2 regions of the Pseudomonas sp. LS_2 genome follow, and region 2 is predicted to be linked to the other one. Evidence: riboswitches for the same ligand, from Rfam matches in the RefSeq annotation. Region 2 holds a riboswitch; the other holds the start of a gene.
The links. Region 2 has a riboswitch for cobalamin ahead of RAC97_RS04240 (ABC transporter ATP-binding protein). Riboswitches for the same ligand answer to the same signal wherever they lie in the genome.
Positions count from the first base shown of each region.

Region 1: linked by a shared signal. The riboswitch ahead of RAC97_RS15500 (TonB-dependent receptor) and the one ahead of RAC97_RS04240 (ABC transporter ATP-binding protein) in region 2 are both predicted to bind cobalamin.

Region 1 covers NZ_JAVAYC010000015.1:95,492-102,259, forward strand. Annotated here, with positions in the region: gene RAC97_RS15475 (ABC transporter substrate-binding protein) at 1-961, shown strand, start outside; gene RAC97_RS15480 (methylated-DNA--[protein]-cysteine S-methyltransferase) at 1,036-1,536, shown strand; gene RAC97_RS15485 (hypothetical protein) at 1,533-1,775, opposite strand; gene RAC97_RS15490 (metallophosphoesterase) at 1,965-2,642, shown strand; gene RAC97_RS15495 (peptidylprolyl isomerase) at 2,649-2,924, opposite strand; gene RAC97_RS15500 (TonB-dependent receptor) at 3,019-5,145, opposite strand; cobalamin riboswitch at 5,258-5,461, opposite strand; gene RAC97_RS15505 (GNAT family N-acetyltransferase) at 5,534-6,103, opposite strand; gene RAC97_RS15510 (carboxymuconolactone decarboxylase family protein) at 6,181-6,525, opposite strand; gene RAC97_RS15515 (hypothetical protein) at 6,615-6,768, opposite strand, start outside.
Region 2 covers NZ_JAVAYC010000003.1:216,852-223,619, forward strand. Annotated here, with positions in the region: partial or broken gene RAC97_RS04230 (ATP-binding protein) at 1-863, shown strand, start outside; gene RAC97_RS04235 (response regulator) at 838-1,509, shown strand; cobalamin riboswitch at 1,564-1,772, shown strand; gene RAC97_RS04240 (ABC transporter ATP-binding protein) at 1,882-2,658, shown strand; gene RAC97_RS04245 (ABC transporter substrate-binding protein) at 2,655-3,623, shown strand; gene RAC97_RS04250 (FecCD family ABC transporter permease) at 3,623-4,645, shown strand; gene RAC97_RS04255 (YbdD/YjiX family protein) at 4,642-4,845, opposite strand; gene RAC97_RS04260 (co-regulatory protein PtrA N-terminal domain-containing protein) at 5,073-5,276, shown strand; gene RAC97_RS04265 (aldo/keto reductase) at 5,370-6,380, shown strand; gene RAC97_RS04270 (LysR family transcriptional regulator) at 6,396-6,768, opposite strand, start outside.

The sequences.
Region 1 (6,768 bases), on a different contig from region 2:
GCTGGCCTTGCCCTTGGCAGCCCATGCCGAAGGCAAGATCAGCATCGCCCAGCAGTTCGGCATCGGCTACCTCGTGCTGCACGTGGTCAAGGACCAGCAACTGATCGAGAAGCACGCCAAGGCGCAGGGCCTGGACAATGTAGAGGTCGAGTGGCGGACCATTTCCGGTGCCACGGCCATGAACGAAGCCTTGCTGGCGGGGGCTATCGATGTGGTCTCGGCAGGGGTGCCGCCCATGCTTACGGTCTGGGACCGCACCTTGGGACGGCAGAACGTCAAGGCCGTAGCCGCACTTGGCTCGCTGCCCGGCTACGTGCTGAGCAACCGTGAGGAGGTCAAGACGCTGAAGGACCTGTCGGAGAAAGACCGCATCGCCGTCCCGGCAGCAGGGGTTGGCTTCCAGTCACGCACCCTGCAGATCGAAACCGCCAAGCTGTATGGCAATGCCGACTTCCAGCGTTTCGACAAGATTTCCGTCAGCCTGCCGCATCCGGATGCCACCGCCGCGCTGATCAAGGGCGGCTCGGAAATCACCACGCACTTCTCCAGCCCGCCGTTCCAGTACCAGGCGCTGGAGAACCCCAAGGTGCACAAGCTGATCAGCAGCTACGACATCCTTGGCGGCCAGGCCACCTTCAACGTGCTCTATGCCACCGAGAAATTCCACGATCAGAACCCCAAGACCTACAAGGCGTTCTACGACGCACTGGTGGAGGCCGAGCAGATCATCAAGGCAGACAAGGCCGCTGCCGCCGAAACCTACATCCGTGTGGAGAACTCCAAGCTGCCGCTGGACTTCGTGCGCAAGATCATCGAAGACCCGGAAAACGACTTCACCGTATCGCCGCAGCGCACCTTCATCTATGCCCAGAAGCTGCATGAACTGGGCGTGCTGAAGAACAAGGCCGCGTCCTGGAAAGACTATTTCTTTCAGGAGGCCTACGCCAATCCGGGGAGCTGATCACCGGGCAGGGGTGCAAGCCTAGGGCGGTTCCGGTAACGTGCACCGCTCGCTTTTGCCGACAGGAACCGGTGATGTCCTCTGTCTTTACCCTTATGCAATCGCCTGTTGGCGTGCTCACGCTGGTGGCGCGTGGCGATTGCCTGGCGGCGGTGCTCTGGGAGCAGGAGCGGAAGAACCGCGTGCGCCTGGGCGAGCTGCAGCGCGATGACCGCCACCCGGTACTGCTGGAAACCGTACGGCAGTTGGGCGAGTACTTCGCAGGGCAGCGTCGACGCTTCGAGCTGCCCCTGGACTTTGTCGGCACCGAATTCCAGCGCCAGGTATGGGCAGCCTTGCTGACCATTCCCTTCGGCGAGACCCGCAGCTACAGCGAGATCGCCCATCAGCTCGGCAACCCAAAGGCGGTGCGGGCAGTGGGGGCGGCCAACGGGCGCAACCCTATCTCGATCATCGCCCCCTGCCACCGGGTGATTGGCGCCTCGGGCGGGCTCACTGGTTTTGCCGGTGGCTTGTCGGCCAAGCAGTACCTGTTGGCGCTTGAAGGGCGTGAAAGCCTGACGCTTGGCTTCTAGCCAAGCCACCAGGCCAGTGCGCACAACAGCACTGTCAGCACGCTGCCGACGAACAGGCTGTAGTGCACGCGGGCTTGCTGCGCATGGGCCTGTACTTCACGAAAATACCGGGCCTTGGGCGGGGCGCCAGGGTGGTGCCGCAAGCCTTCGGCGAGATCGACCAGCCGACCCCGGATCAACAGGCCGACGAAATAGTAGGTCGAGGCATAGCTGGCCAGTGCCAGCAGCAGGTACTTCACAGGTGTCCATCCTTGGCCGATACGAGCGGCGAGGATATTACCTGGCGATAGGTGCCTTGTGCCATGCTGTTGCGGGTCAGGCTCATGAGTACGGCACTGGCGAGGACGCAGCGCACAGTGCGTTTCCGGGAACAGGCACCACGCGCCCGTCCTGCGCCGGGCGCTGGGCAGGCAGCAGAGGACAACGTGATGGCTCGGTTTGAGCAGGTAGCCGCCAACGACAGAGGGCGCGACCTGGCGGTGGGCGATATCCATGGCCACTTCCAGCGCTTGCAGCAGCGCCTGGACGAGGTGGGCTTCGACCCGGCCGTCGACCGGCTGTTCAGTGTCGGTGACCTGGTCGACCGTGGGCCTGGCAGCGAGCAGGCGCTGGCGTGGTTGGCCAAGCCCTGGTTCCATGCCGTGCAGGGTAACCATGAAGCGTTGGCGGTAAACCTGGTGCGCGGCGGCCGCCTCGATCTGCAGATGTACCGCGCAGCAGGCGGCGGCTGGTTCATCGACCTGCCCAGGGCTGAACAGGAACGATTCGTCGAGGCCTTTGTGCAGATGCCGCTGGCCTTGGAGGTGCAGACAGTGGCAGGGCGGGTAGGGCTGCTGCATGCCGACAGCCCGTTCGACGATTGGTCGGTGTTGCGTTCGAATCTTTTGGCAGGCGACGACCCCCAGGTGCGGGAGGTGTGCCAGTGGTCGCGACGGCGCCTGCGTGAGGATGACGACCGCCAGGTGGCGGGCCTGCGTGCATTGCTGGTGGGGCATACACCCCTGCTCAAGGCCAAGGTGCTCGGCAATGTCTGGCACCTGGATACCGGCGGCTGGGGCAGTGGCTATTTCACCCTGCTGGAGTTGGCTGAGTTGCGACTACTGTAGGGCAACTCAGTCGCGGTAGAACACCTGCACCAGGTGATAACCGAACTTGCTCTTGACCGGCCCGTGTATCTCGCGCAGTGCCTTCTTGAAAATCACCTGGTCGATGGCGCCCACCATCTGCCCTGGGCGCACTTCGCCCAGGTCGCCGCCACGTTTGCCGGAAGGGCAGGTGGAGAACTTCCTGGCCAGCACATCGAAAGCCTCGCCCTTGGCCAGGCGCTGTTTCAGCTGCTCGGCCTCGGCAGCGGTCTTGACCAGGATGTGGCGGGCTTGGGCTTTCATGAAGGTGTACCTGCATCGTGCGCAAAAAAGGCAAGCATTATGCCTAATGCCGGTCAGTCAATGCATCCTTGGCGGGCGGCTTTGGCCTGCCTCCCTAGAAGCTATAGTCCAACGTCGCGACATAGGACCGCGGCGCCCCCAGCAACCACTGCTCGGCGCTGTGTGCGGCCACCACATGGTCGCGGTTGAACAGGTTGTTCAACTGCAAGCCCAGGCGTACATCAGGCAGCGCCTGCCAACCCAGGTTGGCATCGACCACGGTGTAGCCGGGCACGCCCTGGCTGTTGGCGGTGTTGGCGTAGCGCTCGTCGACGTAGCGCAGGCCCAGGCCTGCCTCGATGGCCTGGCCGAAGCCTTTGCTCAGCCACAGGTTGGCGGTGCGCCGTGGCACGTTGGCCGGGCGGTTGCCGGCGCGGTCGGCCACCCCTGCCGAGGTGTTTTCCTCGAAGTCGTCGTACTTGGCGCGCACCAGGGCAGCGTTCGCCGACAGCTGCCACTGGTTGCCCATGGCCAGTTCCAGCGTGGCTTCCAGGCCTTCGGAGGTCTGCTGGCCAGCCTGTTGCTGAGTGTTGGAGACTGGGTCGTAGACAAGCAGCTTCTTCTTGACGATGTGGTACGCCGCCAGGGTCCATTCCCCGCGTCCCTCCCAGAAGCGCTGCTTGAGGCCCAGCTCGGTCTGCCTGGATTCGGTCAGGTCGTAGTTGATCTGCGCCGGGCTCAGGCTGATGAGGTTGTTCACCCCGTCCTCGCTGGTGGAGTACTGGCCGTACAACGACAGGTCGTCGGTAACCGCGAACACCAGTCCTGCGCGCCAGTTGCCGCCTTGCAGGCTGCGGTCGATGCGGCTGCCGTTGACCAGGTTGTCACGGTCGATATGGTTCTGGTCGCGGCGAACGCCGGTGACCAGCGACAGGCGCTCGGTCAGCTGCGTGCGGTTCTCCGCGAACAGCGCGAAGGTGTGGGTGGTGGAGAGGGTCTGCGGACGCAGCAGCGACTGGCTCTGGAACCCGCCTGGGGCGGGGCTCCACGGGTCGATGTAGTCGCCGCCGACATCGACGTAGGGCGAGTTGCTGTCGACGTTGAAGCGGATCTTGTTGTACTCGGCACCCACCACGCTCCTGCTGGCCAGGCCGAACAGCGCGTGATCGAAGGTAAAGCTCTGGCGGTCGCCGATCTGTTCCTGGTTGTGCTTGATCTCCAGAAAGCTTTCCCGCGCCAGTTGCTCGCGGCTCGGGTCCCAGTTGTAGTCCTCGGCGTTGCGCCAGTGGCGGCGGCTCTTGATGTAGTACAGCTGGTTGCTGGCGCTGAGGCTGTCGCTCAGGGTCCAGTCGGTGGTCAGGCGGGTCCATTCGTCGTGGTAGCGCTGCACGTCGTTGTGGATGTTGTAGTTCTTCTTGCGCAGGCTGTCGCGGTAGTGGCCGTTGATCAGCGGCGTGCCGAAGGAGTTGGCCGGCTCCAGGTCACCGCGCTCGTGGGCGAGGGTAAAGCTCAGGTCGTCGGTGGCGTCGAAGCGCAGCGCGGCGCTGATTGCCAGGCTGCGTGAGTCGGTGCGGTCGACCCAGCCGTTGGCCTCCTGCTGGTTGACGGTCACGCGATAGCTCAGGCGCTCGCTCAGGCTGCCGCCGCTGTCCAGGCCCAGTTGCTGGCGGTCCCAGGAGCCATAGCCCAGGCGCACGTGGTTGCGGATCTCGCCGCTGAACGGCTTTTTCGGAATCACGTTGATGACCGCGCCGGTGGCGCCCTCGCCGTAGAGCACCGAGGCCGGGCCGCGGATCACGTCGATGCGCTCGACCATCCACGGGTCGACCGGAAAGGTCTGGGTGCCGGCGCCGGTGTACAGGCGCGAACCGTCGAACAGGGTCATCACCGAGCTATGGCCGGTGAAACCCCGGGCGGAGAGGGCGGTGTTGCCGTTGCCGGGGGTACCGATGGAGGTGATCCCCGGCGAGCGGGTCACCGCGTCCTGCACGGTAGCGTTGTTGCGCTGGCGGATTTGCTCGGCAGTGATGCTGCTGGTGCTGGCTGGGGTTTCCAGGGCGCTGAGGTTCAGCCGCGAGCCGGCAAGGGTCGGGCTGGCCAGGTCGACCTTCTGTTCGTCGAGGGTATCGGTGATGGCGGTCGAGGGCAGGGCCAGGATGCCCTTGCCGGCATCTTCGGCCAGGGCCGGTAACGAGACGGCGAGGCACGACGCCAGGGCATGGAGCTTGTAGGTACGGGACATGTCGTTCCACTGTTGCAGGACGGAATGGATCCCGGTGGAAACAACGCAAAGACGAGCAACCACGCGCGCAGGCGCGCACGCGAACACCGGCCTGAGCCCGCCCACCGCGGGTTTGCCAACAAAGGCTTCAGGCCGGTCTCCGGGCTTGCGAGGGTCGTGAAACCTTCACCTTCCCATGCGTGTGCACAGTGGTCTGTCGAAGGGTTCGCTCGCTTACCGTTGCGGGGGCAGCGCCGGACTGGTCATGAAGGACGCACCGGCTTCCCGTTTCACCCTGCGCACGGCGGCGCAGGACACCTGAAACTGGCGCGCATATGACCATCGAACAGGTGGGTAGTCAACCGTTCAGGCAGGCAGGAAAAGGCGGGAGGGTCGCGTAGAGGCTTATCTATCGCCCGCGCCGACGCGACACCCGCGCCTCGATGTTCTTGCGCCCGATCAACAGTGCCGGTTTCTCCACCACCGGTTCATCGGCCAGCCACTTGTACATCACCAGGCAGTCCACCAGCCCCAGCCGGGCATGGCGGTAGGCCTTGGGCAGGCGCCCGACCGTTTCGAAGCCGAGCTTGCTCCACAGCGCCACCGCCGCTTCGTTGCTGGCCACCACCGAGTTGAACTGCAAGGCCAGGAAGCCTTCCTGGCGCGCCAGTTTTTGCGAGTGCTCGCACATCAGCCGCGCCACGCCACGCCCGCGTGCGGCCTCGCTGACCATGTAGCCGCAATTGCCGACATGGGCACCGGGGCCGGCAGCGTTGGCCTTGAGGTAGTAGCTGCCGAGCAGTTCGCCGTCTTGCTCGGCCACCAGTGTGTGCAGGGGCAGCTCCAGCCATAGCTGGCGCGCTTGCTGGATATCCAGGTCGGGGGCATAGGCGTAGGTTTCGCGGGCCTGGACGATGGCCTGGAAGGTAGGCCAGAAGCGCTCGAAGTCCTCTGAGGCCATGGGGCGGATGTGGATCATGTGGGTTCCTGCACGGGTCGGGCCGTCCAGTCTGGGTGTTGCGCCGCCGCCGTGCAAGGCTGGCGGCGCCTGGGCATTCACGCGTCGGGCTTGCCCACGGCATCCAGCACCCGAGCCGAATACACCAGCGCTGCACCGGCGTTCACCGCAATCGCCACCCCCAGCGCCTCGGCGATTTCCTCGCGGCTGGCACCGTGCTTGACGGCTTGCTTGGAGTGCACGGCGATGCAACCGTCGCAACGGGTGGTAACAGCCACGGCCAGGGAAATCAGCTCGCGGGTCTTGGCGTCGAGGTGGTTGGTCTTGGCGCCGGCGCCGCTGGCGGTTGCGTAGCCAGCAACGGTATCGGGAGAGAGGTGCTTGAGGTCGCCGATACCGGCCATCAACTGCTTACGGTAGGCGTCCCAGTCCATCATGCTCATTGTCTTCACCTGGTCAGGTTGGTAACAGGAACGCCCAGGCTACACGAATCTGAGGCTCCTGCAGCACAACGGACAGGCTTGGATTGCGATCACATATCGGTGAGCAGCAGGCTCGAAGAGCTCAGGTCGATGCGCCCGTCGCGCAGGGTGTATTTCTTGCTCCCGATCTCGAACGACAGGTTGAAGAGGATTTGCACCCTCAACTGCTCAGGCTCCCAGATAATCCGTTGAAGCTGCTCTATT
Region 2 (6,768 bases):
AGCGCATCTTCCAACCCTTCGAGCGCGGAGGCCTGGAGCGCCAGGACAAAGGCATGGGCCTGGGCCTGACGATTACCCGCATGCTCACCTCATTGATGGGCGGGGCGTTGTCGGTCACCAGCCAGCCCGGCGAAGGCACGCGCTTCCAGGTGCGCCTGTTTCTCTCGGAGGTGCGGGTGCCCAAGGCGGTCATCGCGGTCGATCACGACGTGGTCGGCTATGCAGGCGAGCGCCAGCGCATTCTGGTGGTGGACGATCATATCGAGCACCGCAAGGTCATCGTCGGCCTGCTCGGCCCTCTGGGCTTCGACCTGATAGAGGCAGCCAATGGCCAGGAAGCCATCCGGCAAGTGTCCCTGCACCACCCGGACCTGATCCTGATGGACCTGTCGATGCCGGACATGGACGGCTGGCAGACCCTGCGCCTGATCCGCCGCAACGCGTTGTCCCAGGCGCCGGTCATCGTCCTGTCGGCCAACGCCAACGCCTTCACTGACGACAAGGACAGTGAACTGCCATCCATGGAGCACGACTACTTGGCCAAGCCCGTGCACCTGCAGCAACTGCTCGATCTGCTCGCCCGCCACCTGCACCTGCACTGGCAACGCCGGCCGTCGCCCAGCCATGCCAGCGAATCGCCGTGGATGCTGCCACCGCGCAAGGACCTCGAGGAACTCTACGAGTTGTGTGGGCTGGGCTACATGCGCGGGATCCAGCAAAAGCTCGACATGCTCGAACGCAACGGTAGCGACAGCGCCGCGTTCATCGCCAGGCTGCGCGCCCTGGCCAAGGGTTTCCGCCTGGATGAACTCAGCCTGCAACTGAAGGAGGCCCTCAATGAGCACCCTGACCTCACCCGCTGATCACGGCGTGGTCCTGATCGTCGACGATACCCCGGACAACCTCGCGCTGCTCTCCGATGCCCTGGACGCGGCCGGCTACATGGTCCTGGTGGCGCTCGACGGCAGCAGCGCCCTGACCCGCCTGCAGCGCAGGCGCCCCGACCTGATCCTGCTGGACGCCATGATGCCCGGGCTCGACGGCTTCGAAACCTGCCGGCGCATCAAGCAGCAGCCCGACACGGCCGATATCCCGGTGCTGTTCATGACCGCGCTGACCGACAGCGAGCATGTGGTGCAGGGTTTCGAGGCCGGTGCCATCGACTATGTCACCAAGCCGATCCAGTGCGCCGAGGTGCTTGCCCGGGTGGCCTCGCACCTGCGTACCGCGCGCATCCTGCAGGCCGCGCGCCAGGCCTCGCAACCCATCGGCCTGGACCATGCCCCGGCCTACGGCACGCTGTCGCGGCGTTTCCAGCTTACCGAGCGCGAGGTGGAGGTGCTGCGCTGGGTGTCTTGCGGCAAGACCAACAAGGACATCGCCGACATCCTGCAACTGAGCCCCCGCACGGTGAACAAACACCTGGAGCATGTGTTCGTCAAGCTGGGGGTCGAGACCCGTACCGCAGCGATGTCCGTGGCGCTGGCGGCGATGGCGGAACGGGCCTGACCCAGCTGCTGCCCGCGACCTGACGCGGTTGACTCCCTCCCCCAATAATGCTCAGATGCGCCCCTTGTTCCAGGTGTCCCCCGCCGCCGCGCGAGGGATTAAACGGGAAGCCGGTGACTCGCCCTGCGCGATCAGTCCGGCGCTGCCCCCGCAACGGTAAGCGAGCGATGCATTCGAGACGCCACTGTGCCAGCCGGCATGGGAAGGCGAATGCCTCACGCCCCTCGCAAGCCCGGAGACCGGCCTGGTCCAGCAGTTGGCAACTCCCGCGGTGGGCGGGCGCAGGCCGGTATCCGCGGCATGTTTGTGCCGGCGAGCCTTCCAGCGCGTCCTCCGTTCGGGTCGAACTCACCCAGCAACGGTCGCATCGCCATGTCCTCCCCCACTTTGCGCATCGAAGGCCTGCACTGGGCACCCGGCCCGGGCCAGACGACGCTGCTCGAAGGCATCGACCTCGAAGTCGGCGCAGGTGAATTCGTCGGCCTGATCGGCCCCAACGGCAGCGGCAAGACCAGCCTGCTGCGCTGCGCCTACCGCTTCAACCGACCCCATCGAGGCCAGGTGACGCTGGCCGGCGAAGATATCTGGCAGCATCCCCCACGCTGGGTTGCCCGACGCATTGCGGTGATGCTGCAAGAGTTTCCCGAGGACTTCGGCCTGAGCGTGCGCGATATCGTCGCCATGGGGCGTACGCCGCACCTGGGGTGGCTGGAGGGCGACCGCGAGCCTGCCCTGGTCGAGACCACCCTGGCGCGCCTTCAGCTGGAGGCCATGGCCGACCAGGCGTTCATCCGCCTGTCCGGCGGTGAGAAGCAACGCGTGCTGCTGGCCCGCGCGTTGGTCCAGCAACCACAATTGCTGATTCTCGACGAGCCGACCAACCACCTCGACCCACGCTTTCAGCTCGCCCTGCTGCAACAACTGCGCGGCACCGGCTTGAGCCTGCTGGCCAGCTTCCACGACCTGAACCTGGCCGCTGCCTTCTGCGACCGCCTGTACGTCATCGACGCCGGGCGCATCGTCGCCTGCGGTACACCGCACCAGGTGCTGACCGAACATTGCCTGGCCGAGGTTTTCGGCGTGCAGGCGCTGGTCGACCGTCACCCGTTGGCCGCCCATCCACGCATCACCTGGATCACCTGCGCATGAAAGCCCTGCTCCCCTGCCTGGCCCTGCTGGCCACCCTGCCCCTCGCCGCCCACGCCAGCCACTACCCGTTGACCGTGCGCAGTTGCGAGCGCGACGTCACGTTCACCGAGGCGCCCACCCGCGCGGTCAGCCACGACATCAACCTTACCGGCATGCTTCTGGCCCTGGGCCTGCGCGAGCACATGGTCGGCTATAGCGGCATCAGCGGCTGGAAGACCCTCGACCCGGCGCTGCGCAAAGCGTTGGAAGGCCTGCCGGAAATCGCCCCACGCTATGCCTCGGTTGAGAACCTGCTGGAGGTGAACGCCGACCTGCTGTTCGCTGGCTGGAACTACGGCATGCGCATCGGCGGGCCGGTCACCCCGCAGACCCTGGCGCGGTTCGATATCCCGGTGTACGAGCTGAGCGAGTCTTGTTCGTGGATCATGCCGCAACGCTCGGCAAGTCTCGAAGACCTCTACCGCGACCTGGACAACCTCGGGCGTATCTTCGACGTACCCGAGCGCGCCCAGGCGCTGGTCGGCCAATTGCGCCGACGAGTCGCACAGGTAAGCGCGGCACTGGCCAAGGCCACCGAACATCCACGGGTATTCCTCTATGACAGCGGCGAAGACCGCCCCACCACTTCCGGGCGCCTGGGCATGCCGCAGGCGCTGATCGCCACCGCCGGTGGCGACAACGTGATGGCCGACGTGGCTGCCAGCTGGACCCAGGTCAGCTGGGAAAGCGTGGTGGAGCGCGACCCAGAGGTGATCGTGATCGTCGACTACGGCCCCACCAGCTGGCAGCAGAAACGCGACTTCCTGCTGCAGCACCCGGCCCTGGGTGGTGTCGAGGCCATTCGCAAACAGCGCTTCGTGGTGCTGTCGTATCTGCAAGTGACGCCGTCGGTGGAAAACGCCAGCGCCATCGAAACCCTGGCGTCGGCCCTGCATCCGCAATTGATCGAACAGGCGCCACGTTGATGCCCATCCGCAACCCCGTGGCCTACCGTGGGCTGATCGTCGTGCTGTCCGCCGCGCTGCTGCTGTCGTGCCTGTTGTCGCTAGGCTTCGGCGCTGCCCAGGTGCCCCTGGGCGAAGTGGCGAGCATCGTGCTGCAACAGCTCGGTGTGGGCAACGGCGGCGATGCCAGCCGTGGCCAGGCACAGATCGTCTGGCAGATCCGCGCGCCACGGGTGCTGCTGGGGGCCTTGGTGGGTGCCGGCTTGGCCCTGGTCGGTGGGGCGTTGCAGGCGGTGACCCGCAACCCGCTGGCTGACCCGCACCTGCTGGGTGTCAGCGCGGGCGCGGTGTTCGGCGCGGTCATGGTGGTGCTGTTCCTGGGCCAGTTCGCCGGGGTCTTCAGCTTGCCGGTGGCGGCCTTCGTGGGTGCTTTGGGCAGCATGCTGCTGGTGCTGGGCGTGGCCAGCCGTGGCGGGCGCCTGGAAAGCGACCGTCTGCTACTGGCCGGGGTGGCGGTGTCGTTCGTGGTGATGGCGGCGGCCAACCTGCTGCTGTACACCGGCGACCCTCACGCTACCAGTTCGGTGATGTTCTGGATGCTCGGAGGGCTGGGCCTGGCGCAATGGTCGTTGCTGTGGCTGCCGGCGCTCTGCGTATTGGCGGGGTTCGTCTTGCTGATGAGCCTGGCGCGTGCCTTGAATGCACTGATGAGCGGCGAGCAGACCGCCGTCAGCCTGGGGTTCGATACCCGTCGGGTGCGTGCCCACGTATTCGTGGGCTCGGCCCTGCTGACCGGGGTGCTGGTGTCGTTGTCCGGCGCCATCGGTTTCGTCGGCCTGATGCTGCCGCATGTGGCCAGGCGCCTGGCAGGCGCCGAGCACCGCCGCCTGCTGCCGGTGTGTGCGCTGCTGGGCGCGCTGTTCATGGTATGGGTGGATATGGGCGCGCGTACCCTGATCGCCCCCCAGGACTTGCCGATCGGCATCGCCACCGCTGCCATCGGTGGCTTGTTCTTCATCGTGTTGCTGCGCAGGAAGGCTTAGCAGCAGCGGGTGTTGCACTGGCGCTTGCCGTAGCGTGCCTCCTGGCGCTCGCGGAAGAACTCCTTCTGGCTCATCACCGGTTCACCGGGATGGTTGGCTTTGCGCAAGGCCACGTACTGCTCGTAGTCCGGCATGCCCACCAGCAGGCGGCTGAAGCGGCCGAGCCATTGGATACCGCGTTGGAGTTTGTTGCTGGACATGGACAGTGCTCCGTGTGCAGGTGCTTGAAGGTAAGCATCATGAGACTTCGCGGATGTATCGGCAATGTGTCGAACCGCGAAGGTTTTGTATTGTTTTGTAGCAAGTAGCCCTGTTTCGCGAGGACCAGCGGTCATCGCCGTTAATCCTGGGAAAATCCTGTCTCTCCATCATCGGCCTCGTTCGGCGTATTGCACGCCTGCGATTAAACGATGATGGAGAACTGCCCATGAAAGCCCTTACCTTCGCCCTGACTTTGCTTGCCGCCACCACCGCTACCTCGGCATTGGCCGAAGGCGGTTCCGACCGCCTCAAACAGCGCAGCGACCAATGGGCCATGCAGCGCCAGCAACAGCAGCAAGAGGCCTTGGCCAAGCGCGACGCGCAACCCGCACCACAAACCCAGGGTAGCACCGAGCGCCCAGCCTCTTGAGCCCACCCCACGGGGCGTAGGCATGCGCTTTCAAAGCGGGGCGGATCTGTGTAAAACAGGCCATTCACTCCCCGCGACGACAAGGATTTGCGCATGCTCTACCGCCCCCTCGGCCAATCCGGCCTGCAAGTTTCCGCCCTGACCCTGGGCAGTATGATGTTCGGCGAACAGACCAGCACCGAAGCGTCGCTGCGCATCATCGAGCGTGCCTGGGACCAGGGCATCAACTTCATCGACACCGCCGATGTCTACAATGCCGGACGCTCCGAGGAGATCGTCGGTGAAGCGGTGGCACGCAACCGCCAGGACTGGATCGTCGCCACCAAGGCCGGCTATGGCCCGGCCGATGGCCTGCCGAACCGCAGCGGGCTTTCGCGCAAGCACCTGTTCAATGCCCTGGAAGCCTCGCTGAGCCGCCTGGGCACCGACTACCTGGACATCTACTACCTGCACCGCGAAGACCACAAGGTGCCGCTGGAAGAAACCGTGCGGGCAATCGGCGACATGCTGCAACAAGGCAAGGTGCGCTATTGGGGCGTGTCCAACTTCCGTGGCTGGCGCATCAGCGAAATCTGCAACCTGGCCGAGCGCCTGGGTGTGGCCAAGCCAGTGGTCAGCCAGCCGCTGTACAACATCGTCAACCGCCAGGCCGAGCCCGAGCAACTGGCGGCGGCGGCCTTCCATGGCCTGGGCGTGGTGCCGTTCAGCCCACTGGCCCGTGGCGTGCTGAGCGGCAAGTACGCCCCCGGCGCGACGCCCGATCAAGGCAGCCGCGCCGGGCGCCAGGACAAGCGCATCATGGAGGTGGAATGGCGCCAGGAGTCGCTGGCCATCGCCCAGAAGATCCACGCCTACACCGAAGCCAAGGGCGTGGGCATCGTCGAGTTCGCCATTGCCTGGGTACTCAACAACCAGCTGGTCAGCTCGGCCATTGTCGGGCCGCGGACCGAGGAGCAGTGGGAAACCTACGCCGGGGCGCTGGAGGTAGAGATCACCGCCGAGGACGAAGCCTTCATCGATTCGCTGGTAACGCCGGGGCATGCGTCCACGCCTGGGTTCAACGATGTGGCGCACTTCGTCAGCGGCCGCCTGCCACGCAATTGAATCGCACCGCCCGCTTCAGGCCGGCAAGTCCCGCTGGCTGCGGGCGAATTCGATGAAGGCCTTGAGCGCCGCCGGCACCTGGCGGCGACTCGGGTAGTACAGATGGAAGCCTGGGTAATAGTGGGACCAGTCTCCCAGCACCTGCACCAACTCCCCGCTTTGCAGATGCTCGCGCACCATGTCTTCGAATACATAGGCCAAGCCCACGCCATCGAGCGCTGGCCGGGTCATCATGCGCACGTCATCCAGCACCATCGGCCCCTGCACATCCACTTCCAGGCGCATGCCGCCGCGTTCGAACTCCCAGCGATACAGCGCACCACTGGGGAAGCGATGGCCGATGCACGGCAGGCCGCGTAGGTCCTGGGGTTGCTGCGGCAGCGGATGA